DNA from 3 places in the Pseudomonas siliginis genome. Region 3 is predicted to be linked to each of the others. Evidence: predicted binding sites of a transcription regulator. Region 3 holds the regulator's gene; each other region holds the start of a gene.
What was found. Region 3 encodes FliA, which starts transcription of late flagellar genes. Its sites were predicted from a motif close to CTAAAGTTTNNNNNNNNNNNGCCGNTAA; they were not measured.
Positions count from the first base shown of each region.

Region 1 (5,916 bases), 1.5 Mb from region 3:
ACGGTTTCGTTTTGTGGCTGCCATCGATCCTCAAGGCCGGCGCGCAGATGGACATGATCGAGGCTGGCTGGCTGTCGGCGCTGCCGTATCTGGCGGCCGTGATCGGCATGCTCGCGGTGTCGTGGGGTTCGGACAAATTGCAGAAGCGCAAACGCTTCGTCTGGCCGCCGCTGCTGATCGCCTCCATCGCGTTCTACGGCTCTTATGCCTTGGGCGCCGAACACTTCTGGTGGTCGTACACGCTGCTGGTCATTGCCGGCGCCTGCATGTACGCGCCATACGGGCCGTTCTTCGCCATCGTCCCGGAGATCCTGCCGGCCAACGTTGCCGGTGGCGCCATGGCGCTGATCAACAGCATGGGCGCGCTCGGTTCTTTTGGCGGCTCGTATCTGGTCGGCTATCTGAACAGCTCCACCGGTTCGCCCGGCGCTTCCTATCTGCTGATGAGCGGCGCGCTGCTGCTGTCGGTGGTACTGACGATTTTCCTCAAGCCCGGCGCCAGTGATCGCGTCGTCGCCAAAGCCGCCGCCACACCGCGTGTGCCGGCGCATTCCTGAAAGGACTTTTGCCATGAAAAAACAGGTCGTGCTGTACAAGAAACTTTCGCCCGCGCTGATGGCGCGCCTGCAAGAGCAGTTTGACGTGACGCTGATCGAAAGCCTCGACGCCGATGGCCTCATGCAGTTGCGCGATGCCCTGCCCCGCGCCCACGGTTTGCTCGGCGCCAGCCTGAAACTGGATGCGGCGTTGCTCGATCTGGCGCCGCAGCTGGAGGCGATTGCCAGCGTCTCGGTGGGTGTTGACAACTACGACATCGAGTATCTGAATCGGCGCAAGGTTCTGCTGACCAACACCCCCGACGTGCTCACCGAAACCACCGCCGACACCGGTTTCGCCCTGATCCTCGCTGCCGCGCGGCGGGTGGTCGAACTGGCGAACATGGTCCGTGGCGGGCAGTGGAGCCGCAACATCGGCCCGGCGCATTTCGGCACCGATGTGCACGGCAAGACGCTGGGCATCATCGGCATGGGCCGAATCGGCGAAGCCTTGGCCCAGCGCGGGCATTTCGGTTTCGGCATGCCGGTGATCTACCACAGCCAGTCGCGCAAACCGGCGGTCGAGGAGCGTTTCGACGCACAATATCGCAGCCTCGAAGAGTTGCTCCAGCAGGCCGATTTCATTTGCCTGACCTTGCCGCTGACGGCGCAGACCGAACGTTTGATCGGCGCCGAGCAATTTGCGCTCATGCGGCCGGAAAGCATTTTCATCAATATCTCGCGGGGAAAGGTGGTTGATGAGGCGGCGATGATCGAGGCGTTGCGCAGCAAGCGGATTCGCGCGGCGGGGCTGGATGTGTTCGAGCGCGAGCCGTTGAATCATGACTCGCCGTTGTTGCAGTTGAGCAACGTGGTGGCGACGCCGCACATGGGCTCGGCGACTCATGAAACGCGTGAGGCAATGGCGCGGTGTGCGGTGGAGAATCTGTTGGCGGCGTTGAATGGACAGCGGCCGGCGAATCTGGTGAATCCTTGATGCTGATCGTTCCCACGCTCAGCGTGGGAATGCAGCCCGGGACGCTCCGCGTCCCTTCCGAAAGTTGGAACGCGGAGCGTCCCTAGAGGCATTCCCACGCGGAGCGTGGGAACGATCAGCAAGGCGCCGGTTCAGGCAATGCAAGACCCTCAGGCACTGCGCGCCTGCAACAGCTGCACCGCACACAACGCAATCCGCGCGCAGGCATCCGCCAGTTTGACCCGATCCACCACCAGCCCGATGCGAATATGCCCCGCCGCGCTCGGCCCGAACGCTTCACCGGCCAACACTGATACCCCGTAACCTTCCAGCAAGCGCTCGGCAAATGCCTGGGCGCCGAGGCCAGTCTGGCGCACATCGACCATCACGAACATGCCGCCATCCGGGCGAATCGGCTGCAACCCAGGGCAACCGTGCAAACGCTCGCACACCAGATCGCGCCGCAAGCGGTATTCCTCGCGCATCTGAGAGACTTCCGGCAGATCACTTTGCAGCGCTACTTGCGCGGCCTTCTGTACAAAATCCGGCAGACCGAAGAGCATGCTCAGCGACAGATTCACCAGATGCTCGGCCAAGGCATTCGGGCCGATCATCCAGCCGATACGCCAACCGGTCATCGCATGGGATTTCGACAGACTGTTGATCGTCGCGGTGCGCTCGGCCATGCCCGGCAGGCTCGCCGGGCTGATGTGCTCGCCTTCATATAACAGCTCGCTGTACACCTCATCGCTGATCAACCACAGATCATGACGAATGCACAGCGCTGCCAGCTCCTGCCAGATCAGCAAGGGCAAACTCGCGCCGCTGGGGTTGTTCGGACTGTTGAGCAGCATGGCGCGCGTTCGCGGGGTAATGCGCGCGGCAACATCGGCCGGGTCGACACGGAAACCGTTGTCGGGGCGTACCGGCACCGCAATCACCTTGGCACCGCAGGCGCCAAACACACCTTCGTAAGTGACGTACATCGGCTCGGCGACGATCACTTCATCGCCCGGATCGAGCAGGCACTGCGCCACCGAGTACACCGCGCATTGTGCGCCGGGCAGGACAATCACCTGATCAGGATCAACCCGTTGACCACTGCGCTGGCGATGACGCTCGGCAATCAGCCTGCGCAGCTCAAACCGCCCACGCACATCGGCGTAATGGGTATCGCCGGCCAACAGGCTATCGATCGCGCCATGGACGATCGGCAACGGCGTATCGAAATCCGGATCGCCGACGCTCAACAACAAAACATCAACGCCCTCGGCGCGCAGTTCCAGCGCTCGGTCGTGAATCTGCCAGGCAGCGGCACCCTCCCCGGCGATTCGTTGGGTCAAGGCTGAATAGCGCATGTACGTCTCCTGTTAGCGCGGTTTCCAGCCTTCACCGTATCTCAAATCACGAAACGCGCCACCATCGCGTTCAAATCCACTGCCAGTCGCGACAGCTCGTGGGTCGCGGCGCTGGTCTGGTTGGCCCCGGCGGCCGATTGCGTGGCGAGGTCGCGAATATTGACCAGGTTGCGATCGACCTCGCGCGAGACTTGCGCCTGCTCTTCCGACGCGCTGGCGATGACCAGGTTGCGTTCGTTGATCTGGTGAATCGATTGCGTGATCTGCTCCAGTGCCACGCCAGCCGCGCGGGCCATTTCTAGAGTGGACTGGGTACGCTGGTTGCTTTGCTGCATCGAGGAGACCGCTTCACCAGTGCCGTTCTGGATGCCGGCAACCATTTTCTCGATTTCCTGGGTCGACTGCGCGGTGCGATGGGCCAAGGCTCGCACTTCATCAGCCACCACGGCAAAGCCACGGCCAGCCTCGCCGGCACGCGCGGCTTCAATCGCAGCGTTGAGCGCCAGCAAGTTGGTCTGCTCGGCGATGGCACGAATCACGTCCAGCACCTTGCCGATGTCACGGCCCTGCGCGGCGAGGCCTTCGATCATCTGCGCGGTGTTCTGCACGTCGTGGGTCATGGTCTGGATCGCGTCGACGGTTTTCACCACTTGATCGCGACCTTCGCGGGCGGCGTGGGTCGACTGATTGGAAGCTTCGGAAGTCGAAACGGCATTGCGCGCCACTTCTTCCACCGCAGCGGTCATCTCGTTGACGGCCGTGGCGGCCTGTTCGATTTCGTTGTTCTGCTGCTGCAACCCGCGCGACGCTTCTTCGGTGACCGCGCTGAGTTCTTCGGCAGCGGCGCCCAGTTGCGTGGCGGAACCGGCGATCTGCTCGATGGTTTTGCGCAGGTTGGTCTGCATCGCGGCCAAGGCTTCGAGCAGGCGCGCCGGTTCGTCCTTGCCGTCGACTTCGATGGCTTTACTGAGGTCACCGCCAGCAATGGTTTGCGCAGCGAGCACGGCGCGGTTGAGCGGCGTGACGATGCTGCGGGTCAGCAACCAGGCGAGCAACACGGTGGCCAGCGCCGCAATCACGGCGACGATGATGATCCCGGTGATGGCGCTGTCATAGTTTTCACCGGCCTTAATGGCCGCCGCTCTGGCCCCGGCGGTATTCATGCCGATCAGCTTGTTGAGCTGCTCGCCCATCTGATCGGTGCCTTCCTTGATGCGCGTGTTGATCAACGCGCGCATCGCTTCCAGATCGCCCTTGCGCGACAGCTCAATCATCTGATTCTGCGCTTGCAGGTAATTATCGAGCGTCGTCGAAAACGTCTGGAAGACCGCGCGCTCTTCAGGGCCTGCCGGCAACGCAGCGTAGCTGGCCTGCGCTTTGCGCACCTTGTCGACGAGCACCGCGATGCGGGTTTCTGCCTCTTGCAGGCTGGCCGGTTCGCGATTGACCAGCACACGGAACGAGAGAATGCGCATGCGCAGGACGTTTTCCGTGACCACGCTGAGGTGGGTCACGCTTGGCAATTGGTTGGTGTCCATGTCGACCGACGCCTGACGAATGACCGTCATGCGGCTGACCGCGAACACGCCGAGGACAATCACCAACAAGGCGATAAAGGCAAAACCGAGGAAAGCACGGGGCGCGATATTCAGGTTACGCAGGGACATGGTCGGACTCTCGAAAGAAAGAAACTGCGAGCGTCCATGCCGTGAGCACTGGCCCATAGCGGGCGACAGTCCGGCGGCACTGAGTTGTGGTTTTGTGTGCGCCTGACCGTTGTATCGGCCAGGCTTGAGGAAGGTTTCGGGTCTGCGGTAAATATTTTTCAGGACGTGGCAACAATCAAAAACTGCTCCGCTGCCCTTGGTAGGAGCTGTCGAGTGCAACGAGGCTGCGATCTTTTGATCCTGCTTTTAAAAGTCAAAAGATCGCAGCCTCGTTGCACTCGACAGCTCCTACATAGGCAAGCCGATCAGCGTTGGGCGGCGAGTTGCCAGACCCGAGCAATATCGGTGGCGCGTTCACGCAGCAGGCGCGGTGCTTCGGCGCAGGCTTGTTCGAGTGTCATCGGTCCGCTGGTCACGGCGAAAGCGGCGTCGATGCCGTGTTGATAGAGTTCCTGGTAGCCCTCGCCCAAGGTCCCGGCGATCACAATCACCGGCACAGCGTGTTGTTTGGCAACTCGCGCAACACCGAACGGCGTTTTGCCGCGAAGGGTTTGCGCATCGAAGCGGCCTTCTCCGGTAATCACCAGATCCGCACCCTTGACCGCGTCAGCGAGCCCGACCAGTTCCGCTACCACCTCGACGCCCGCCTGAAACTGCGCACCGAGAAAAGCCTTGGCCGCAAACCCCAGACCACCCGCCGCGCCGCTGCCCGGTTCATCGCGCACGTCCCTGCCCAATGCTTGCGCGCAAAGCTCGGCGAAGTGCCCCAGCGCCTGATCGAGCTGCTCAACCTGCGCAGGCGATGCGCCTTTCTGCGGGCCGAAAATGGCCGAGGCGCCGTGAGGGCCGCAGAGCGGATTGTTGACATCAGCGGCGATGTCGAAACGCACATCGGCCAGACGTCGATCAAGTCCACTCAGATCCAGTCGCGCCAGTTGCGCCAAGGCCAGGCCGCCGGGCACCAGCGACTGATTCTGCGCATCCAGCAACTTCACCCCCAGCGCCTGCATCGCCCCGGCGCCGGCGTCATTGGTCGCGCTGCCGCCAATCGCCAGAATCACCCGTTGCGCGCCGGCATCCAGCGCTGCACGAATCAATTCACCTGTGCCAAAGGTGCTGCTGATGCAGGCATCGCGCTGTCCCGGCGGGACCAGTTGCAGACCGCTGGCCTCGGCCATTTCGATGATCGCGGTGTGGTTGTGCGGCAGCCAGCCCCATGCGGCTTCGACCGGCGCGCCCAGTGGACCGCGCACGCGGGTGCGGCGTAACTCACCTTCGCAGGCTGCGAGAATCGACTCGACCGTACCTTCGCCGCCATCGGCCATCGGGCATTTGATCAGCGTCGCCTGCGGCCAGACCTGCGCCAGTCCGAGGGCAAT
Region 1 covers NZ_CP099598.1:3,234,774-3,240,689, forward strand. Annotated here, with positions in the region: gene NF676_RS14850 (MFS transporter) at 1-557, shown strand, start outside; gene NF676_RS14855 (2-hydroxyacid dehydrogenase) at 571-1,533, shown strand; gene NF676_RS14860 (pyridoxal phosphate-dependent aminotransferase) at 1,683-2,870, opposite strand; gene NF676_RS14865 (methyl-accepting chemotaxis protein) at 2,912-4,537, opposite strand; gene NF676_RS14870 (glycerate kinase) at 4,843-5,916, opposite strand, start outside.
Region 1: a site for FliA is predicted at 4,649-4,676, ahead of NF676_RS14865 (methyl-accepting chemotaxis protein). Genes of this name have one in related genera too.

Region 2 (5,916 bases), 2.7 Mb from region 3:
CTTGCCGATACGACCGCTGTCGGCTTCCAGTCGACGGATCACCGTGGCGGTGTTGGCGATTTCGCCGCGCATCTGCGTGATCGAGTGAATGGTGGTTTGCATGACCTTTTCACCCTGCTGCGCCGACTGATCGGCATCGTCGGCAGCACGTGCGGCATCGGCGGCGTGACGGGCGACTTCCTGGGCCGTGGCGGACATTTCGTTCATCGCCGTGGCCACTTGATCAGTGCGGTTGAATTGCTCGCTGGTGCCGCCGGCCATGGTCGTGGCAATGGCGTTCAACTCGCCGCTGGCGCTGTCCAGATCACCGGCGCTGCGTTGCAAGCGAGTGAAGGTGTCCGCCAGAAAATCGCGCAGAGTGTTCGCTGCGGCAGCGAGGTTGCCCAGTTCATCGCGACGCTCGCTGACAACACGTTCAGCCAACTGGCCACGGCTCAAGCGGGTGACGTAATCGATGAGGTTGCGGATCGGTTCGATCAGGTTGCGGCTGACCAGCCACAGGCTCAGCAGACCGATCAGCAAGCCTGATGCGAGCATCACCAACAGGCCCAGCCACACGGTACGGTCAGCGCTGGCACTGATCAATGCCGACTGCGCGGTGCCCTGCTCGCGCAGTTCGGCAACCAATGCACTCATCTGCTCGCTGGTGGCGCGGTCGACGCCTTTGACAGCTGCGTCGCCGGCGCTCGGATCACCACCGGCAGCCACGTAGGCATCGCGGCCTTTCTGGTAGGCAGTACCCAACTGGCGATGCTCGTCGCGCAAGCGTTCGATGCGGGATTTGAGATTGGCCTCGATGCCTTTCTGGCCGGCCAGTTCGCCGAGAATGTTCTGCACGTCGCGCTGACGCTCTTCGAACTGGCTCCAGTATTTCGCCAGATCCGCTGGTTGCTTGCCGCGCAGCAGAACGTTTTTCCACTCTTGCACCTGCACCTTGAATTGCAGGTTGGCTTCATCGATCAGTTGCGAAGTGTGCAGCGGGCCGGCGATCAACTGGCTGTAGCTTTGCACGCCGTTGGAGAGGAAATGAAAGCAGGCCAGAGCGATCAACAGCATCGCCAGCAGACTGCCGCTCAACAGGGCGAGAATTTGCGCTCTCAGGGATTTTTGCAGCATTGCAAGGTACTCGAAGCAGGGATGAGGCACGCCCGAACGGACGTGAAAAATGGCCGGACTTCCCTGTCGACGTACCATGACCAAGGCCAATGGCGCGCAACCTAACTCACCCGTGATCGGCATGCCAGAGCCTTCCTTGAGAAACTTCCGACAGCCGGTAACGCTTTGATTTGCAGTCACTTTGCTGTCACAAAACGGTCATGTGAGCTTGCGATGATGCCGCTCCGGTGAACCTGAAAATCCTGCCCCAGACACCCTCCTCGCAGCGAGCCGCCATGAACCACAGCCTCGATATCAGCCATCGCGACCCGGACCTGTTTGGCTTGCTCTACGGCTTTCGTTTTCTGCCCGGGGAGCGCGGTCGCGAGATCGATTCGGCGACGGCGTTGCGCTGTTTGCAGGACGACAGCGACAGTGGCGAATTCCTCTGGCTGCACCTGAACCTGGCCCACGCCGCGTGCGAGCGCTGGATGAAAAGTCATCTGCAATTGCCCGAGGAATTTTTCGAGGCGTTGCACGAAGGTTCGCGTTCGACACGCATCGAGCATGTCGATTCGGCGCTGCTGGCGGTGGTCAACGATGTGGTGTTCAACCTCAGCAGCATGGTCTCCTCCGACGTGTCGACGCTGTGGGTCTGCGTGCGCAGCAAACTGATCGTCAGCGCGCGCCTGCAACCGCTGCATTCGGTAGACAAATTGCGCTCGTCAGTGAAGGCCGGCGAGTGCTTTCGCTCGCCCTCGGAATTGCTCGTGCATCTGCTGCGCGATCAAGGTGAGGTGCTGACGCAAATCGTGCGCAAGACCAGCCTGAGTGTTGATCAGGTCGAAGACGAACTGCTCTCCTCGCGCCTGTCGACCAACCGCGCCGAACTTGGTGCCAACCGTCGCGTGCTGGTGCGTCTGCAACGGCTGTTGGCGCTGGAGCCGGGTTCGCTGCTGCGCCTGCTCAATCGTCCGCCGCCGTGGTTGCAGAAGGAGGACGTCAAGGAACTGCGCAAATCCACCGAGGAGTTTGCGCTGATCATCAACGACCTCACCGCCCTCGGCGAGCGCATCAAATTGCTGCAGGAAGAGATCGCCGCCAACCTCAACGAACAGAGCAACCGCACGCTGTTCACCCTGACGGTGGTGACAGTGCTGGCCTTGCCGATCAACATCATCGCCGGTTTTTTCGGGATGAATGTCGGCGGTGTGCCGCTGTCCCAGGATCCGCACGGATTTTGGGTACTGGTTGCGCTGGTGGCGACGTTCACCGTGATTGCCGGGCGCTGGGCGTTTCGCAAGCGTGGCGATTACTGAGCGCATATCCCACACGCAACACAGCCCTCCCTGTGGGAGCGAGCCTGCCCGCGAAGTCGGTGTGTCAGATAAATCAATGTTGAATGACATGGCGCTTTCGCGAGCAGGCTCGCTCCCACAGTTCTGGCCAAGGTGAGAAGTCAGAGCGTTGAACGAACGACATCGCCGAGCCAATCCATAAACACCCGCACCCGCAGCGGCAAATGCCGTTGCCGTGCGTACAGCAAGGAAATCGCCATCGGCGGTGCGGTGTGTTGCGGCAGTACGGTCACCAGTTCGCCATTTTCCAGATGCGGCTGCATGCCGGTACGTGGCACCTGGGTCAGCCCGAAGCCGCCCAGGCACGCCGCTTCATAGGCATCGGTGCTGTTGACCGTGACACTGCCGGCCATCGCCACGCGCCGCACTTCGCCACCCTCCTCATAGACAAACCCTTCCGAACGCGAGCCCAGTACGCCGACGTAATGCACCAGTCGATGCCGCGCCAGATCCTCGATGGTCTGCGGCACGCCGTAACGTTGCAGGTAAGCCGGGCTGGCGCAGTTGACCATCGGGAAGTCGCCGAGATGCCGGGCGACCACCGACTGATCCGGCTGCGCGCCGATGCGTAACACGCAGTCAAAACCCTCGCTCAGCAGATCGACACGGCGATCGGTGCTGCTGATTTCCATCTGCAGATTCGGGTGGCGATCCATGAATTCCGGCAGGCGCGGCAGGATCAGCCTTCGCGCGAGAATGTTCGGCATGTCGACACGAATACGCCCGGTCAGCGACGCCTCGTCCTGACGAAACAGCCCCTCGATTTCATCCATGTGCGAGAGCAGATCCTTGCTGCGCTCATACAACACCATGCCGTCCTGAGTGGCCTGCACCTTGCGCGTGGTGCGCTGCAACAGTCGCGTGCCGAGCAAGGCTTCGAGCGCCTGCACCTGTTCGGAGACCGTGGAGCGCGGCAGGCCGAGGCTTTCACCGGCGAGAGTGAAACTCGACAGTTCGCTGACCCGAACGAAGGTACGCAGCAGTTCCAGTTTGTTCATGACAAGCCCCGGTGATTGTTCGGCCGCCGATCAGTGATTCCGCTTTTGCCGTGTTTATCACCTCAGGGCGGATAAATAAACTTCTTCCATCCCCACTCAACGCAATCGAGGAAGTCCGCATGAATCGCAAAATCGCACTGATCACCGGCGCCAGTCGTGGCCTCGGCCGCAGCGCCGCACTGCACCTCGCCGCGCAAGGCATCGACATCATCGGCACCTTCAACAGCCGCGCCGACGAGGCGCAAACTCTGGTCAGCGAATTACAGGCACGCGGCGCGAACGCGGCGATGCTGCAACTGGACGTCGGCCGCAGCGAAAACTTCGCCGCGTTTGCCGAGCAGATTGAACAAGCACTGGAACAGACTTTTCAGCGCCAGCGCTTTGACTTCCTTATCAACAACGCCGGGGTCGGCGTGCATGCGCTGTTCAGCGAGACCACCCCTGAGCAGTTCGATCTGCTGATGAACGTGCAGTTGAAAGGACCGTTCTTCCTGACTCAGCAACTGCTGCCGCTGATCAATGATGGTGGGCGCATCGTCAATATTTCCAGCGGCCTGACCCGCTTCAGCCTGCCGGGTTATGGCGCCTATGCGGCGATGAAAGGCGCGATGGAAGTGCTGACGCGTTATCAGGCGAGAGAGCTGGGTGCGCGGCAGATTGGCGTGAACGTTCTGGCGCCGGGCGCGATTGAAACCGATTTTGGCGGTGGCACGGTGCGCGATAACAGCGCGGTCAACGCGATGGTTGCCAGCAACACTGCGCTGGGTCGCGTCGGCCAACCAGATGATATTGGCGGTGCACTGGCGCTGCTGCTGTCAGAGGGTGGACAGTGGATCAATGGTCAGCGGGTCGAGGCATCCGGCGGCATGTTCCTCTGACTTTGTGTGCGATGACTCACCTTTGTGGTGAGGGAATTTATCCCCTCACCACAGGTTTACCTCAGCTTTCACATGTGCGGCGGGCCATGAAGCGCTCGCGCAGGACGTCATAACCCCAGTGATAGACATAGGTGTACGGCAGGAAAAACAGCAGCACGCCGATATCGAGCAACAACGCCTGCCACAGGCTGACCGACAGCCACCAGGCAATCAGCGGCACGCCCATCACGATCAGTCCACCTTCGAAAAGCAACGCATGCACCACCCGCACCCAGGCGTTGTGCGGCAGATTCATCCGCGCCAGAGCACGGTCGAAAAAACGGTTGAACACCACATTCCACGCCAGCGCCAACAGCGCGATCAACACGGTCACCGCGCCCATGTCGAGCAGCGGCTTTTGCATGATCCATGCGAGCAGCGGCGTGCAGATCAGGATCGCGAGAAACTCGAAACCAACCGCCTGGAAAACACGTTCGGTAATGGACTTGTGGGCAGTCATGGCCTGACTCCTTGTTTGACGATGGTTGCCATGATCCAACTGAATACCGATACTTCATAACCAATAACCATCGACCAAGGCGATAGTTCATGGCTTCGCAAGAAGTGCTGTTGGCGTTTGTCCAAGCGGCGACGCAAGGCTCGTTCTCAGCGGCGGCGCGCAAGTTGGGGCGCAGTCAGTCGACCATCAGCGCGGCAGTGGCAAGCCTGGAGATCGATCTGGATCTGCAGCTGTTCGACCGCAGCAGCCGCAAGCCCACGCTCACCCCTGCCGGCCACGTGATGCTGCAAAAAGCCGAGGCGATTCTGGCCGCCACCAGCCGCCTAGAGATGAGCGCACGGCAATTGGCGCAGGGCGTCGAGCCGAAGCTGACCGTGGCGATTTCCGACACTTATCAGTCGTATCGTTTCGAGGCGGCACTGGTGGGTTTCGAGCAGCGTTATCCGGAGCTTGAGCTGGAATGCCTGATTGCCGAATGCGAAGACCTGATCGAACTGGTCCAGCGCGGCCGGGCGCATTTGGCCTTCGCGGAAATGCAGGACAGCTACCCGCCGGACCTTGTGACCTCGACGGTGGCCGAGCGCACGGAGATTGCCTTGTTCGTCAGCCGCGAGCATGCGTTGGCGAAGCTTGAGCATGTCGATCAGCAGATTCTCGAGCAACATCGCGAGCTGCGCCTGGCGACCATCGTCAATCCGTATGACAGTCGTGGCAAAGGCCGGGTGTGGTCGGCGCCGAGTTATCTGATGCTGCTGGAAATGGCGGAAAAAGGCTTTGGCTGGGCACCGTTGCCGAGGTGGCTGGTACAGCGCTATGCCAATGACTTGCTGATAGAGCTCGACGTGCGCGGCTGGCCGAAACCGGTGTTTGTCGACGCCTTGTGGTCGCGCTTGTATCCCCCGGGGCCGGCGGGGAGCTGGTTGCTCAGCAAGATGCTCGAATAAGATCAAAAGCCCCTCACCCCAGCCCTCTCCCGGAGGGAGAGGGGGCCGACCGAAGTGTCTGGCGTTATGCATCGACCTGAAAAACCTTATCGATTATGGATTCAAGACAATTCGTTCAAGTCGATGAATTCCTCCAATATCCCC
Region 2 covers NZ_CP099598.1:4,461,085-4,467,000, forward strand. Annotated here, with positions in the region: gene NF676_RS20515 (methyl-accepting chemotaxis protein) at 1-1,116, opposite strand, end outside; gene NF676_RS20520 (transporter) at 1,392-2,414, shown strand; gene NF676_RS20525 (LysR family transcriptional regulator) at 2,555-3,451, opposite strand; gene NF676_RS20530 (SDR family NAD(P)-dependent oxidoreductase) at 3,571-4,329, shown strand; gene NF676_RS20535 (multidrug/biocide efflux PACE transporter) at 4,391-4,828, opposite strand; gene NF676_RS20540 (LysR family transcriptional regulator) at 4,918-5,772, shown strand.
Region 2: a site for FliA is predicted at 1,230-1,257, ahead of NF676_RS20515 (methyl-accepting chemotaxis protein). Genes of this name have one in related genera too.

Region 3 (5,916 bases):
TCTGCATCAACGCGACGCTCACCCTTGCGCAGGATGTCGAACACGTTTTCGGCGATGTGACAGCACTCCACCAGCTCATTGAGCTGAAGGAAGCCGGCGCCCCCTTTTACAGTGTGGAAACCGCGAAAAATTGCATTGAGCAGATCTGCATCATCCGGACGGCTTTCCAGCTCGACCAATTGTTCGGACAGTTGCTCAAGAATCTCGCCGGCCTCAACCAGGAAATCCTGAAGGATCTCTTCATCGGCGCCGAAGCTCATTAATGGGGTGCTCCTACAGGTCTAAAAACCCAAAAAACCCGAATTCCGAAACTCTAGAATCCAAGGCTGGATAACAAATCGTCCACATCGTCCTGACCGGACACAACGTCTTCTCGTTTATCGGCATGAATCTGCGGACCTTCACCCTGCGAGAGATGTTTTTGTGGATCTTTTTCAGCAAGCATTGCGGCGCGGTCATGTTCGATGCCCGCAAAGCGGTCGACCTGACTGGCCATGAGCACGAGTTTGAGCAGATTGCTTTCGACTTCGGTGACCAGTTGGGTCACACGCTTGATCACTTGACCTGTGAGGTCCTGGTAATCCTGAGCCAGCAGGATGTCGTTGAGGTTGCTCGACACCGCACGGTTGTCCGTGCTGCTGCGTGACAGAAAACCGTCGACCCGGCGCGCCAGTTCACGGAACTCTTCAGCCCCGACCTCGCGACGCATGAAGCGGCCCCAATCGGCGCTCAACGTCTGCGCTTCATCAGCGAGACTGTTGACCACCGGCGTGGCGCTTTCCACCAGATCCATGGTGCGGTTGGCCGCGGCTTCCGTCAGCTTGACCACATAGCCCAGGCGTTCGGTGGCGTCGGTGATTTGCGACACTTCCTCGGCCTGCGGCATGTGCGGATCGATCTGGAAATTGACGATCGCACTGTGCAGTTCACGTGTGAGCTTGCCCACTTCCTGATACAGGCCGCGGTCACGGGTCTGATTGAGCTCATGGATCAGTTGCACCGCGTCGCCGAACTTGCCTTTTTCAAGGCTCTCGACCAGTTCGACCGCGTGTTTTTTCAGGGTCGATTCGAAATCGCCCTGTGATGATTCGTTATGCTCCATAGCTCCCCCGCGCATTCATCAGCCGATGCGTTCGAAAATCTTCTCGATTTTGTCTTTCAACGCTTGAGCCGTGAAAGGTTTGACTACGTAACCGTTCACACCGGCCTGAGCGGCCTCGATGATCTGCTCGCGCTTGGCTTCAGCAGTCACCATCAACACCGGGAGGTGCTTGAGTTTTTCATCGGCGCGCACGTGACGCAGCAGGTCGATACCGGTCATGCCCGGCATGTTCCAGTCCGTTACCAGAAAGTCGATGCTGCCGCTGTTGAGCACCGGAATGGCAGTGGTGCCATCGTCGGCCTCGACGGTGTTGGTGAACCCAAGATCGCGCAGCAGGTTCTTGATGATCCGCCGCATCGTTGAGAAGTCATCAACGATGAGGATTTTCATGTCTTTGTTCAATTCGACCTCCAAGCAGTCTTAAACGCGCCCAGCACCTGGACGCGCCACTTCAATCAATCGGCGCAGCACTTAAAGTTTGTCTGGAGCACAACGGATCGAGACCGGCGCCGTTCATCACCGCACCAGCCTCGTTTCGCAGTGTCCCCACACTGCCTTCAGCGCGCTCGCCACTCCCCCAAACGCCCCCGCAGACGGGCCGCGCACTGGCTGTGTAACTGGCTGACCCGCGATTCACTGACGCCAAGGACTTCACCGATCTCCTTGAGGTTCAGCTCTTCGTCGTAGTACAGCGCCAACACCAGTCGCTCACGCTCCGGCAAATTGGCAATCGCGTCCGCCAGCGCCGCCTGAAAGCGTTCATCTTCCAGATCGCGTGACGGCTCCATATGAGCACTGGCGCCATCCTCGTGCAGCCCTTCGTGTTCGCCGTCCTGCAACAGGTCGTCGAAACTGAACAGGCGACTGCCCAAGGTGTCATTCAGAATCCCGTAGTAATCGTCGAGACTCAATTGGAGTTCGGCCGCAACCTCGTGATCTTTAGCGTCACGGCCGGTTTTAGCTTCAATCGAGCGAATCGCGTCGCTGACCATCCTGGTATTACGGTGAACCGAGCGTGGCGCCCAATCCCCTTTGCGCACTTCATCGAGCATCGCGCCGCGGATTCGAATGCCCGCGTACGTTTCGAAACTGGCGCCTTTGCTGGCGTCGTATTTGGTCGAGACTTCCAGCAAACCGATCATCCCGGCCTGGATCAGGTCTTCGACCTGCACGCTGGCCGGCAGGCGCGCCAGCAAGTGATAGGCAATGCGCTTGACCAGCGGCGCGTAGCGCTCGATCAATTCGTATTGCGCGTCACGCGCCGACTTTTTGTAAAGATTCATGCCACTGGCGGTCATATCACAGGCCCTGCGGTTTGCTGCACGAGACGCTCGACGAAAAATTCCAGATGCCCGCGCGGGTTGGCGGGCAGCGGCCAGGTATCGACCTTCTGGGCGATGGCCTTGAAGGCCAGTGCGCACTTGGAACGGGGAAAGGCTTCGTAGACGGCGCGCTGCTTCTGCACTGCCTTGCGCACGCTTTCGTCGTATGGCACGGCGCCGACGTATTGTAGGGCGACGTCGAGGAAGCGATCCGTGACCTTGGTCAACTTGGCGAACAGGTTGCGCCCTTCCTGCGGGCTCTGCGCCATGTTGGCCAGCACGCGGAAGCGGTTCATGCCGTAATCGCGGTTGAGCAACTTGATCAGCGCGTAAGCGTCGGTGATCGAAGTCGGCTCGTCGCAGACCACCAGCAACACTTCCTGGGCGGCGCGTACGAAACTGACTACCGAGTCACCAATACCCGCAGCGGTATCGATCACCAGCACGTCGAGATTGTCGCCGATGTCGCTGAACGCCTGGATCAGGCCGGCGTGTTGCGCCGGGCTCAAGTGCACCATGCTCTGCGTGCCGGAGGCCGCCGGCACGATGCGAATCCCGCCCGGGCCTTGCAACAGCACGTCGCGCAATTCGCAACGGCCTTCGATGACGTCGGCCAGTGTGCGCTTGGGTGTCAGCCCCAGCAGAACGTCGACGTTCGCCAGGCCCAGGTCGGCGTCCAGCAGCATGACCCGACGGCCAAGCTCTGCCAGCGCCAGCGACAAGTTCACTGACACGTTAGTCTTGCCGACGCCACCTTTGCCGCCGGTCACCGCGATCACCTGTACGGGATGCATGCTGCCCATGTTATTTCTTTACCTTGTCTTGCATAGACGGAGGCCACATTACTGGCTGCGCGTTCCTGATCGGAACAATGCGTGGCAGACCATCGATGTAGGTACAAAAACTGTTCATGATTACCTCAGCCAACCTGCTTGGTCGGGCTGTGATAGATATCAGCGAACATGTCAGCCATGGCTTCTTCGCTGGGTTCTTCCTGCATTTGCACGCTGACGGCGCGGCTGACCAATTGATGACGACGCGGCAGATGCAGATCATCCGGAATCCGTGGGCCATCGGTCAGATACGCGACCGGCAATTCATGACTGATCGCCAGGCTCAACACTTCGCCGAGACTGGCCGTTTCATCCAGTTTAGTCAGGATGCAGCCGGCCAGCCCGCAACGCTTGTAACTGTGATAAGCGGCAGTTAGAACCTGTTTCTGGCTGGTGGTTGCCAGGACCAGATAATTTTTTGAGCGAATGCCACGCCCGGCCAGGCTCTCAAGCTGCATGCGCAACGCCGGATCACTGGCTTGCAGGCCGGCAGTATCGATCAAAACTACGCGTTTGCGTAGCAGTGGATCCAATGCCTGCACCAGCGACTGACCCGGATCGACGTGCGTTACCGGCACGTTGAGGATGCGCCCGAGGGTTTTCAATTGTTCCTGAGCGCCGATGCGGAAGCTGTCCATGCTTACCAGTGCAACGTTCTGCGCGCCGTACTTGAGCACATAACGCGCGGCGAGCTTGGCCAGCGTGGTGGTCTTGCCCATGCCGGCGGGGCCGACCATGGCAATCACACCGCCCTCTTCCAGCGGCTCGACTTCCGGCACGGCAATCATCCGCGCCAGGTGGGCCAACAGCATGCGCCAGGCCTGACGGGGTTCTTCGATATCGGTGATCATCGCCAACAGATCGCGCGACAGCGGGCCGGACAGGCCGATGCGCTGCAGACGGCGATACAGATTGGCCTGGGCCGGACGGCTGCCTTGCAGCTGATTCCAGGCCAGGGTGCCGAGCTGCACTTCCATCAGCTCGCGCAAGCTGTTCAATTCAAAACGCATCGAATCCAGTGCACGCGGATCGACACCCGCCGAGGCCTGCGCAGGCGCTGCGGCCGGGCGCGGCGGGGCAGCGTAGGTTGGCTCGCTCAGCGGCTCGGCAGCGGTCAGCGGCAGGCCTGCGGTCAACGGCAGCCCGGCGAACAACTGCTGATTGGTGTTGCCGTCGGCTTCGCCACGCAGGCTCAGCTCGGCCTGGGCGGTGACGATGCGCGACTGGGTCTTGCGCAGCTCGTCTTCGAGTTCCATGTTCGGAACCCGTGGCGCCAGCGCCGACAATTTGTAATCCAGAGCCGCCGTCAACTCGACGCCGCCGGCAATGCGGCGGTTGCCGATGATGGCGGCATCAGCGCCCAGCTCATCGCGAACCAGCTTCATGGCCTGACGCATATCGGCGGCGAAAAAACGCTTAACTTGCATAAACCACTACCTCAGCCGTTGGGCCCTACTGTCGCAACGATGGTCACTTGCTTGTTGTCCGGTACTTCCTGGTAGGCCAGTACATGCAGCCCTGGCACTGCGAGGCGGCCGAAACGCGAGAGCATCGCGCGAATCGGGCCTGCTACCAGCAGGATCACCGGTTGGCCTTGCATTTCCTGACGCTGGGCCGCTTCGATCAACGAACGTTGCAGCTTCTCGGCCATGCTCGGCTCCAGCAGAACGCCCTCTTCCGAGCCTTGTCCTGCCTTCTGCAGACTATTGAGCAATATCTGTTCCAACCTTGGTTCCAATGTGATTACAGGCAGCTCGGACTCAGTGCCTACAATGCTTTGGACGATTGCACGGGATACGCCGACCCGCACAGCGGCGACCAGCGCGGCGGTATCTTGACTCTTGGCAGCGTTGTTCGCGATCGCTTCGGCGATGCTGCGAATGTCGCGCACCGGCACGTGCTCGGCGAGCAGCGCTTGCAGGACCTTGAGCAACTGCGACAGCGAAACCACGCCCGGCACCAGCTCTTCCGCCAGTTTCGGCGAGCTCTTGGCCAGCAATTGCATGAGTTGCTGCACTTCCTCGTGGCCAATCAGCTCACTGGAGTGCTTGTACAGAATCTGGTTCAAGTGCGTGGCGACCACGGTGCTCGCATCGACCACGGTGTAGCCGAGCGATTGCGCCTGGGCGCGCTGGCTGATTTCGATCCACACCGCCTCCAGGCCGAAAGCCGGATCTTTGGCGTTGATACCGTTGAGCGAGCCGTAGACCTGACCCGGGTTGATCGCCAGTTCGCGATCCGGGTAGATCTCGGCCTCGGCGAGAATCACGCCCATCAGCGTCAGCCGATACGCGCTCGGCGCCAGATCGAGGTTGTCGCGGATATGCACGGTCGGCATCAGAAAGCCCAGATCCTGCGAGAGCTTCTTGCGCACACCCTTGATCCGCGCGAGCAATTGCCCACCCTGATTGCGGTCCACCAGCGGAATCAGGCGATAGCCGACTTCCAGGCCGATCATGTCGATCGGCGTCACGTCGTCCCAGCCCAGCTCTTTGGTTTCCATGGCGCGGGCCGGTGACGGCAGCAGTTCCTGCTGACGCTTGACCTCTTCCAGCGCCACGACCTTGGCAACGTTCTGCTTCTTCCAGAACAGGTAAGCGCCGCCCGCAGCCAGCGCCGCCATACTCAGGAAGGAGAAGTGCGGCATGCCCGGCACAAG
Region 3 covers NZ_CP099598.1:1,721,204-1,727,119, reverse strand. Annotated here, with positions in the region: gene NF676_RS08180 (chemotaxis protein CheA) at 1-260, opposite strand, end outside; gene NF676_RS08175 (protein phosphatase CheZ) at 314-1,102, opposite strand; gene NF676_RS08170 (chemotaxis response regulator CheY) at 1,121-1,492, opposite strand; gene fliA (RNA polymerase sigma factor FliA) at 1,660-2,400, opposite strand; gene fleN (flagellar synthesis regulator FleN) at 2,397-3,227, opposite strand; gene flhF (flagellar biosynthesis GTPase FlhF) at 3,344-4,684, opposite strand; gene flhA (flagellar biosynthesis protein FlhA) at 4,696-5,916, opposite strand, start outside.